Regions from separate parts of the Streptomyces sp. NRRL S-920 genome, predicted to be linked through region 2. Evidence: riboswitches for the same ligand, from Rfam matches in the RefSeq annotation. Region 2 holds a riboswitch; each other region holds the start of a gene.
The links. A riboswitch is a leader RNA that binds a small molecule or an ion and turns the genes downstream of it on or off. The one in region 2 is predicted to bind thiamine pyrophosphate.
Positions count from the first base shown of each region.

Region 1: another riboswitch for thiamine pyrophosphate. It lies ahead of thiO (glycine oxidase ThiO); the one in region 2 lies ahead of IG54_RS0117835 (thiamine ABC transporter substrate-binding protein).
Region 3: another riboswitch for thiamine pyrophosphate. It lies ahead of thiC (phosphomethylpyrimidine synthase ThiC); the one in region 2 lies ahead of IG54_RS0117835 (thiamine ABC transporter substrate-binding protein).

Region 1 covers NZ_JODF01000019.1:21,000-24,201, forward strand. The annotation lists gene thiS (sulfur carrier protein ThiS) at 1-167, opposite strand, end outside; gene thiO (glycine oxidase ThiO) at 164-1,399, opposite strand; TPP riboswitch at 1,397-1,509, opposite strand; gene IG54_RS0116385 (FAD-dependent oxidoreductase) at 1,563-2,813, shown strand; gene IG54_RS0116390 (Rv2175c family DNA-binding protein) at 2,869-3,202, shown strand, end outside.
Region 2 covers NZ_JODF01000021.1:130,498-133,699, forward strand. The annotation lists gene IG54_RS0117830 (ABC transporter permease) at 1-452, opposite strand, end outside; gene IG54_RS0117835 (thiamine ABC transporter substrate-binding protein) at 428-1,510, opposite strand; TPP riboswitch at 1,587-1,703, opposite strand; gene rlmN (23S rRNA (adenine(2503)-C(2))-methyltransferase RlmN) at 1,760-2,866, opposite strand; gene IG54_RS0117845 (phosphatidate cytidylyltransferase) at 3,003-3,202, opposite strand, start outside.
Region 3 covers NZ_JODF01000010.1:64,971-68,172, reverse strand. The annotation lists gene thiC (phosphomethylpyrimidine synthase ThiC) at 1-1,146, opposite strand, end outside; TPP riboswitch at 1,139-1,294, opposite strand; gene IG54_RS0109945 (YibE/F family protein) at 1,366-2,766, shown strand; gene IG54_RS0109940 (SsgA family sporulation/cell division regulator) at 2,943-3,202, opposite strand, start outside.

The sequences.
Region 1 (3,202 bases), on a different contig from region 2:
CCGGACCACTGCGCGCGCGGGACGACGGTTTCGTTGAGGGCGGCGGCCACCCCGGAGGGCGCCGCGGTGAGGGTGGCGACGAGGGCGTCGAGCGTGGTGCCCGGGGCCACCTCTCGTACTTCTCCATTGATGGAGACGGAGAGCGAAGCGGGGAAAGGCGTACTCATGCGGGTTGCTCCGTGAAGGACTGCGCGGGGATGGGGGGCGGCGGGGCGGTGAAGCGCGCGGGCGTGAACGGAAGTGCCTCGGCGGGCAGTTCGCCGGTGGTCAGGCAGTGCGCCATGACGTCGCCCGTCAGGGGCGCCAGCAGGACGCCGTTGCGGTAGTGCCCGGTGGCCAGCTGGAGGCCGGGCAGCCGCGTCGGGCCGAGCAACGGCGCGTTGTCCGGCGAGCCGGGGCGCAGACCCGCGCGGGTCTCGGTCAGCGGCAGTTCCGTGATGCCGGGTACGAGTTCGTGGGCGTCGCGCAGGAGTTCGTAGACGCCGCCCGCGGTGACCGTGGTGTCCCAGCCCAGCTCCTCGCTGGTGGCCCCGACGACGAGTTCGCCGTTCTCGCGGGGCACGAGGTAGACGTGGCTGCCGCGCACGACCGCGCGCACGGTACGGCTCAGGAACGGCGCGTACGGCTTCGGCACCCGCAGCCGCAGCACCTGCCCCTTCACCGGCCGTACGGGCGGCAGGACGTCGTCGGGGACGCCCGCGAGGCGCCCGCTGAGGCTGCCGGCCGCCAGCACCACCTGAGCCGCGTGCAGCTCCGTGCCGTCCGCGAGGACCACGCCCCGGGCCCGGTCCCGTACCACCGACAGCCGCTCGGCCCACGCGCGGTGGAAGACCACGCCCGCCCGCTCGCAGGCCACCAGGAGCGCCGCCGCGAGCCTGCGCGGGTCGATCTGGTGGTCGCCGTCGACCCGGAGTCCGCCGCGCACACCCGGCGCCAGCATCGGCTCCAGACGACGGCACTCGCGGCCGCTCAGCCACTCCGACTCAAGACCGGAGCGGCGCTGGAGGGCGTGCAGTTCGCGCAGGTGGGCGCGGTCGTCGGAGTCGAGCGCGACGGCGAGCGTGCCGCACGCGCGATAGCCGAGGCCGCCCGCGTCACCGGCATCACCGACCTCACGGCCGCTCGCCTCGGCCAGTTCGGCCGCGAAGTCCGGATAGCGCCGCGCGGACGCGAGGTTGAGCCCGAGCAGTGTCTGCTCGCCGTGGTGCAGCTCCGTGACGGCGGCCAGCATGCCCGCCGCGACCTGCGCGGCGCCGCCGCCGGGCTCGGGGTCCACGACGGCGACCGAGAGCCCGCGCTGCGCGGTCCGCCAGGCCGTGACCAGGCCGATGATCCCGCCCCCTACGACGAGGACGTCTTGCGGAGTCTTCGCTTCCACCGGTGGTGTACATGGCTGCATGGGCGTCCAGCCCCTCCCTTCGCCGGCATGACCCGGATCAGGTTCGTACGGTCGGAGGCCGTCCAGCCTCCCTCTCAGCCCGGTGCGTCCGGGCTCCCGCGAGTGCTCTGCACCGGCCACCCTAGCCCGTCGCCCCGGGCGGCAGTAGCCCTACAGTGATCGGGTGAGCGAGCAGCAGAGGCAGAGCGGGCGGCAGGGCGGGCGGGCGGAGCGGCAGGGGGAGCGGCATGTCGTCATCGTCGGCGCCGGGATGGCCGGGGTGCAGACCGCCGTGGCCCTGCGCGAGCAGGGTTTCGCAGGCACGGTCACCCTGATCGGCGCGGAACCCCACCAGCCGTACGACAGACCACCGCTGTCCAAGGCGGTGCTGCTCGGCAAGGCGGAGGGCTCCGCGTTCGACATCGACTTCGAGGCGCTCGGCATCGGCCTGACCCTGGGTCGCGAGGTCACCGGGGTGCGCCCCGCCGACCACGAACTGGACACGGCCGACGGCCCCGTCGCCTACGACGTCCTGGTCCTCGCGACCGGCGCCGAACCGATCCGGCTGCCGGGTACCGAAGGCGTCCCCGGCGTCCATCTCCTGCGCACCCTGGACGATGCCGCGCGGCTGCGGCCGGTCCTCGCCGAGCAGCACGACATCGTGGTCGTGGGGGCGGGCTGGATCGGCGCCGAGTTCGCCACCGCCGCGCGCGAGGCGGGCTGTGCCGTCACCGTGGTCGAGGCCGCGCCTCGGCCGCTGGCCGGGGCGCTCCCCGAAGCCGTCGCCGCCCCCATGGCGAGCTGGTACGCGGACTCCGGAGCCGACTTGCGCACCCACGCGCGCGTGGAGCACGTCGAACCGGGCGCGGTGGTCCTGGCCGACGGGACCCGCCTGCCCGCCGGCGCCGTCGTCGTCGGTATCGGCGCCCGGCCCGCGACGGCCTGGCTGACCGGCTCCGGCATCGAACTCGGAGCCCACCGCGAAGTAGTGGCCGACGACCACCTGCGCGCCTCGGCGCCCGACGTCTACGCGGTCGGCGACTGCGCCTCCTTCCCCTCGGGGAGGTACGGCGAGCGCCTGCTCGTCCACCACTGGGACAACGCCCTCCAGGGCCCGCGCACGGTGGCGGCGAACATCATCGGCGACACCCCCGCGGTGTACGACCCCGTGCCGTACTTCTGGTCGGAGCAGTTCGGCCGCTTCGTGCAGTACGCGGGCCATCACGCGCCGGACGACGAACTGGTGTGGCGGGGCGATCCCACCGGCGTGGCGTGGTCGGCGTGCTGGCTGCGGGAGGGCGCCCTGGTGGCGGTCCTCGCGGTGGGCCGCCCGAGGGACCTGGCCCAGGGCCGCAAACTGATCGAATCGGCCACCCCCCTGGACCCGGCCCTGGCAGCGGACCCCTCGGTCCCGCTCAAGAGGGCGGCACTGTAGAGCGCCCCTGACCGGCGCAGGCGCCCGGACCCCCGGCCGGAGATACCCTGGGACGGTGACCGAGATTGACGCAAAGACAGACGCTCTCGTCCCCGCCTGGCTCCACCTCCCCGACATCGCCGAAATGCTCGATGTCGAGGTCACGCGCGTGCGCCAGCTGGTCAAGGAGGGCCAGCTGATCGCCGTACGCCGTGGTGAGAACCGGACGCTCCAGGTGCCCGCCGCCTTCATCGACGGCGACAAGGTCGTCAAGGGCCTCGTCGGCACCTTGACGCTCCTGAGGGACGACGGCTTCTCCGACGAAGAGATGATCGAGTGGCTCTTCACCCCCGACCCGACCCTGCCCGGCACCCCCGCGCAGGCACTGAGCGAGAATCGCGGCACGGAGG
Region 2 (3,202 bases):
GTGGTGTCCAGGCGCACGCCCCACAGCTCGTCGACGAGCCCTCCCCGCCCGATCAGCGCGAGGAAGGCCGTGCCGACGACGACCGTCGGCAGCACGAACGGCACGGTCACGACGGCCCTCAGCACCTGCTTGCCGGGGAAGTCGAAGCGCGCGAAGACATACGCGCCGGGGAGCGCGATCAGCAGCGTGAGCGCGGTCGAGGCGAGCGCCTGCCAGGTCGTGAACCACAGGACATGGCGGATGTCGGACTGCCCGAGCACCTCCGCGACCCGCCCGAACCGCCAGACCCCGCCGATGTGCAGGCCGCGCGCGACGATCGCCGAGACCGGGTAGGCGAAGAAGACCGCGAAGAACGCGACGGGCAGGGCCATCAGACCGAGCCGCGCCGCGCTTCCGCGACCGAAGCCCGCGCGGGAGCGGGACTTCGTCACTTCCGTACGAGCGAGGTCCACGACTTGATCCACGGCTCGCGGTTGTCGGCGATCTTCTTCGGGGCCATGGTCTGGGGCGCGGCGACCCTCACCCCGTGCTTCGTGAACAGCTCGGGCAGCTCGACGCCCTCGCGCACCGGGTTCACGAACATGTTCAGCGGCATGTCCTGCTGGAACTTCGCGCTCGCGAGGAAGTCGAGGAGCGCCTTGCCGCCCTCGGGGTTCCTGGCGTTGCTCAGCAGACCCGCGTACTCGACCTGGCGGAAGCACGTGCCGGTCGCGACGCCGGTCGGCGCCTGCTTCGGCTGCGGCTTGCCGTAGAGCACCTCGACCGGCGGGGAGGAGGCGTAGGAGACGACGAGCGGCCGGTCGCCCTTGGCCTTCTTGCCGCCCGCGGAGCCGGAGAACTCCTCGTTGTAGGCCTGCTCCCAGCCGTCGACGACCTTCACGCCGTTGGCGTCGAGCTTCTTCCAGTAGCTCTCCCAGCCCTTGTCGCCGTACTTCGCGGCGGTGCCGAGCAGGAAGCCGAGTCCGGGCGACGAGGTCGCGGCGTTCTCGGTGACCAGCAGGTTCTTGTACTGCGGCTTGAGGAGGTCGTCGAAGGACTTCGGCGGCGCCAGCTTCTTGTCGGCGAAGTACTTCTTGTCGTAGTTCACGCAGATGTCGCCGCTGTCCACGGGCGTCACCCGGTGCTTGCCCCCGTCGACGCGGAACTCGGGCTTGATCCTGTCCGAGCCCTTGGCCTCGTACGACTGGAAGAGCCCGTGGTCGAGCGCGCGGGAGAGCAGCGTGTTGTCGACGCCGAAGAAGACGTCGCCCTGCGGGTTGTACTTCGAGAGGACCGCCTTGTTCACGGCGGCGCCCGCGTCACCGTCCTTGAGGACGGTGACCTTGTACCCCGAGCGCTTCTCGAAGTCCTTCAGTACGTCCTTGGAGACGTTGAAGGAGTCGTGGCTGATCAGCGTGACGCTCTTGGAGCCGTCCTTCGTGGAATCGCTGTCGGAGCCGCCGCACGCCGAGACGGCGACGAGCCCGATGCCCACCGCGACGGCGGTGAACGTGACCTTCTTGGTGCTCACTGGAATGTCCTCCTGGGAGACCAGGAAGAGACGCGGCCCTGCCCGCCGGCGAAAGCCCGCGAGCAGGGCGCAACAGCTTGAGTCGTGCCCGAACTTCCTACCCAGAATGACCTGGGCGAGGTTCAGAGGGTCTGCGGCCCACCTGTCCAAGGTGCCGCACTCTCAGCGCTGTGGCGCTCCCCTGTCGGAATATGCAGATGTGTGTACGAGCAGTACGCGATCGCATGTACGAGGCGCACGACCGCCAGACTACCTCTCGGCGGCCGCGAGCTGACCGCACGCCCCGTCGATCTCCTGGCCCCGGGTGTCCCGGATGGTCACCGGCACCCCGTGGGCGGCGATGGCCTCCACGAACGCCTTCTCGTCCTCGGGCCGCGAGGCCGTCCACTTCGATCCCGGCGTCGGGTTCAGCGGAATGAGGTTCACGTGCACCGGCTTGCCCTTGAGCAGCCGGCCGAGGCGGTCACCGCGCCACGCGTGGTCGTTGATGTCGCGGATCAGCGCGTACTCGATGGAGAGGCGGCGCCCGGACTTGGCCGCGTACTCCCAGCCGGCGTCAAGCACCTCCCGCACCTTCCACTTGGTGTTGACCGGCACGAGGGTGTCGCGCAGGTCGTCGTCCGGGGCGTGCAGCGAGATCGCGAGGCGGCACTTGAAGCCCTCGTCGGAGAACCGGTGGATGGCGGGCACGAGCCCGACCGTCGACACCGTGATCCCGCGCTGCGAGAGCCCGAGGCCGTCCGGCTCCGGGTCGGTGAGACGGCGGATGGCGCCGGTCACGCGGTTGTAGTTGGCCAGCGGCTCGCCCATGCCCATGAAGACGATGTTGGACAGACGCGCGGGCCCGCCGGGGATCTCGCCGTCCCTGAGCGCCCGCATGCCGTCGACGATCTGGTGCACGATCTCGGCCGTCGACAGGTTCCGGTCGAGGCCGGCCTGGCCCGTGGCGCAGAACGGGCAGTTCATGCCGCAGCCCGCCTGGGAGCTGATGCACATGGTGACCCGGTCGGGGTAGCGCATGAGCACCGACTCGACGAGCGTGCCGTCGAAGAGCCGCCACAGCGTCTTGCGCGTGGTGTCGTCGTCGCAGCTGATGTGCCGCACCACGGACATCAGGTCGGGCAGCAGCGCTTCCCGGAGCTTGTCGCGCGCACCGGCGGGGATGTCGGTCCACTCCGCCGGGTCGTGGGCGTAGCGCGCGAAGTAGTGCTGCGAGAGCTGCTTGGCGCGGAACGGCTTCTCGCCGGTGGCGGCGACGGCTTCCTTGCGCTCGGCGGGCGTGAGGTCGGCGAGATGCCGCGGGGGCTTCTTGGCTCCGCGGGGCGCGACGAAGGTGAGTTCTCCGGGTACAGGCATGGTCCTTCCAGTGTCGCAGACATACGCCAAGGGGCCCGCCGCCCTGTGGACAACGAGCCCCTTACGCACATACGCGCAGGTCAGAAGGTTAAGCAAGGACCATACGGACGGCCGTGCGGTCGGGCCGTGCGGTCGGTCAGGCGGACCCGACGAAGACCACGAGCAGAAGCCAGACCACCGGCGCCGTCGGCAGCAGGGAGTCGAGCCGGTCCATGATGCCGCCGTGGCCCGGCAGCAGCGTACCCATGTCCTTGATGCCGAGGTCCCGCTTGATCATCGACTCGCCGAGGTCACCGAGCGTGGCGCTCGCCGCGACCGCGAGACCGATCAGCAGGC
Region 3 (3,202 bases), on a different contig from region 2:
GTTGAGTTCCCCGAGCGTGCGCAACTCCGCGAACTGCGCCTCGTCATTGGCGTCCGCGATCGAACCGGGCCGCAGACCGTCGCCGAGCGAGTACGTCACGTCGTACGCCGCGAGGATTTCGCACAGCTCCTCGAAGTGCTCGTAGAGGAAGCTCTCCTTGTGGTGCGCCAGACACCAGGCGGCCATGATCGAACCGCCGCGCGAGACGATGCCGGTCTTGCGGTTGGCGGTCAGCGGGACGTACGGCAGGCGCACACCCGCGTGCACCGTCATGTAGTCCACGCCCTGCTCGGCCTGCTCGATGACCGTGTCCTTGTAGATCTCCCAGGTCAGCGCCTCGGCCTGGCCGTCGACCTTCTCCAGGGCCTGGTAGAGCGGCACGGTGCCGATGGGGACGGGGGAGTTGCGCAGGACCCACTCGCGGGTGGTGTGGATGTTGCGGCCGGTGGAGAGGTCCATGACCGTGTCGGCGCCCCACTTCGTCGCCCAGGTCATCTTGTCCACCTCCTCCTCGATGGAGGAGGTGACCGCGGAGTTGCCGATGTTGGCGTTCACCTTCACCAGGAACTTCTTGCCGATGATCATTGGCTCGATCTCCGGGTGGTTGACGTTCGCGGGAATCACGGCCCGGCCCGCGGCGACCTCCGCCCGCACGATCTCGGGGTCGATGTTCTCGCGGATCCCGATGAACTCCATCTCGGGCGTGATCTCGCCGCGCCGGGCGTACGCGAGCTGCGTCACCGCCTGCCCCGGGCGGCCGCGGCGCGGCTGGCGGGGGCGGCCGGGGAAGACCGCGTCGAGGTTCTTGAGGCCGCCACGGGGCGAGGTGTGCTTGATGCCGTCGTCCTCGGGGCGCGGCGGGCGGCCCACGTACTCCTCGGTGTCGCCGCGGGCGATGATCCAGTTCTCCCGCAGCGGCGGCAGTCCGCGGCGGACGTCGGTCTCGGCGTTCGGGTCGGTGTACGGACCCGACGTGTCGTACAGGGTGACGGCCTTGCCATTGGTGAGGTGCACCTGGCGGACCGGCACGCGCAGGTCGGGGCGCGAGCCCTCGACGTACGCCTTGTGCCAGCCGATGGACTTCCCGGCCTCGTTCAGGGACTCGCCCTGGCTGGAGGCAGGCGTGCGTGCGTCCGATGTGGTCATGAGACCTACTCCCTACGCCGGCATTACCCGGTAACAGGTTCGGCGGTCGACGCAGCGGATCCCGTACGGCTCGTGCACGAATTGTGCCGTTTCGTACGGAGGTCAGCGCCCTCTCAGCCCGGTGCTCCGAGCTCCCGCGATTGCAAAGGTGGCTCCACGCTAGCGTCATCTCGGGCGCGCTGAACAGAGGGCCCCCTCCGTTCTTGCGATGATCGGCCAGTGACCACCACAGCGCCGCCGCCGCCTCCGCCCGCGCAACCGCCCCACTCCGGCCCGCCCCCGGACGGCCCCGGGCATGACCACGGGCACGGCCACGGGCACGCCCACAGCCACGGTCCGGCCGCTCCCGTCTCCCAGCATCTGCGCAAGGTCATCGCCGCGGTGCTGATCCCCTTCGCCGCCGCGGTCGTCGTGGGCCTGGTGGTGCTCTGGCCCGGTGGCGCCCCCTCGCACGAGCGGACCGGCGTCGGCTTCGACCGGCAGACGCAGTCGGCGAAGGTCACGAAGGTGCAGGAGCTGCCCTGCAAGGACCTCAGTCCCTCGCAGCCCCAGCCGAACGGCGACACCTCCACCCCCGAGGGCCGGTCCGCCCAGTCCTCGGCGACGGGCACCTGCAAGAAGGCGCTGATCGAGGTGAGCAGCGGCAAGGACAAGGGCCGCACGTTCACCGAGATCATCCAGCCGGACTCGCCCCGGCAACTCCACAAGGGCCAAGAGGTGGTGGTCGCCTACGAGCCCAAGGCGCCCGAGGGGTTGCAGTATTCGGTCACCGACGTGAACCGCAAGCTCCCGATGGCGCTGCTCGCCGGCATCTTCGCGCTCGCCGTCGTCGTGGTGGGACGGCTGCGCGGCGTGATGGCCCTGGTCGCCCTCGCCATCAGCTTCCTGGTCCTGACCTTCTTCATCCTGCCGGCCATCCTCCAAGGCTCGAACCCGCTGGTCGTGGCAGTGATCGGCGCGAGCGCCATCATGCTGGCCGCGCTCTATCTCTGCCACGGCCTCACGGCCCGTACGTCGGTCGCGGTGCTCGGCACTCTGATCTCCCTCCTGCTGATCGGCCTGCTCGGCTCGCTCTTCATCGGCTGGGCCGCGCTGACCGGCAACACCGACGACAACACCGGCCTCATCCACGGCCTGTACCCGTCCATCGACATGAGCGGCCTGCTGCTCGCGGGCGTCATCATCGGCTCGCTCGGCGTCCTCGACGACGTGACGGTCACCCAGACCTCGGCCGTGTGGGAACTGCACCAGGCCAACCCGAACATGGGCTGGCGCGGCCTGTACCGCGCGGGCATCCGCATCGGCCGCGACCACATCGCCTCGGTCGTCAACACCCTCGTCCTCGCCTACGCGGGCGCCGCCCTGCCCCTGCTCCTCCTCTTCTCCATCGCGCAGTCCAGCGTGGGCACGGTCGCCAACAGCGAGTTGGTCGCCGAGGAGATCGTGCGGACCCTGATCGGCTCGATCGGCCTGGTCGCCTCCGTGCCGGTGACGACCGCGCTGGCCGCCCTGGTCGTCTCCGCCGACCGCTCCACCGGCCCCGGCGCCCCGGCCCCGGCCACCGGCACCCCGCCGCGCCGCTCCTCCCGCGGCGGAAAGGGCCGACGCCGCAAGGCCTGACGGTCTGACGGTCTGGCGGTCTGGCGGTCTGGCGGTCTGGCAGCTTGACGGTCTGACGGTCTGACCCCGGAACGGTCCCGAAGGCGCAGACGGCACCCCGGTGGCCGTGGCGGTGCCCTGGCGATGCCCTCAAATGCACCAATCTGCCATTGGCATAGGCACATTGAGCCCGGGTCTCATCCCGCGTTCTGTTCCTCCGCCAGGATCCGGTCGAGCGTCTCGTCCAGATGCGCATCGAAGTCGGCGAGCGCGCGCTCCTGTCCGAGCGGCACCAACTTGTCCGTACGGTCCAGGAAGGCGAGCAGCGGCGGAATGCCCACGCGGAACAGCGCCTGGTCAGCGCCGACCTGAAGCTTGATCAGGGCCTCGTCGAGCAGATCGGGATCGGTGGGCTCGATGCGCACGTCCCCGACCCCACACGGCCTGCCCACCCCGT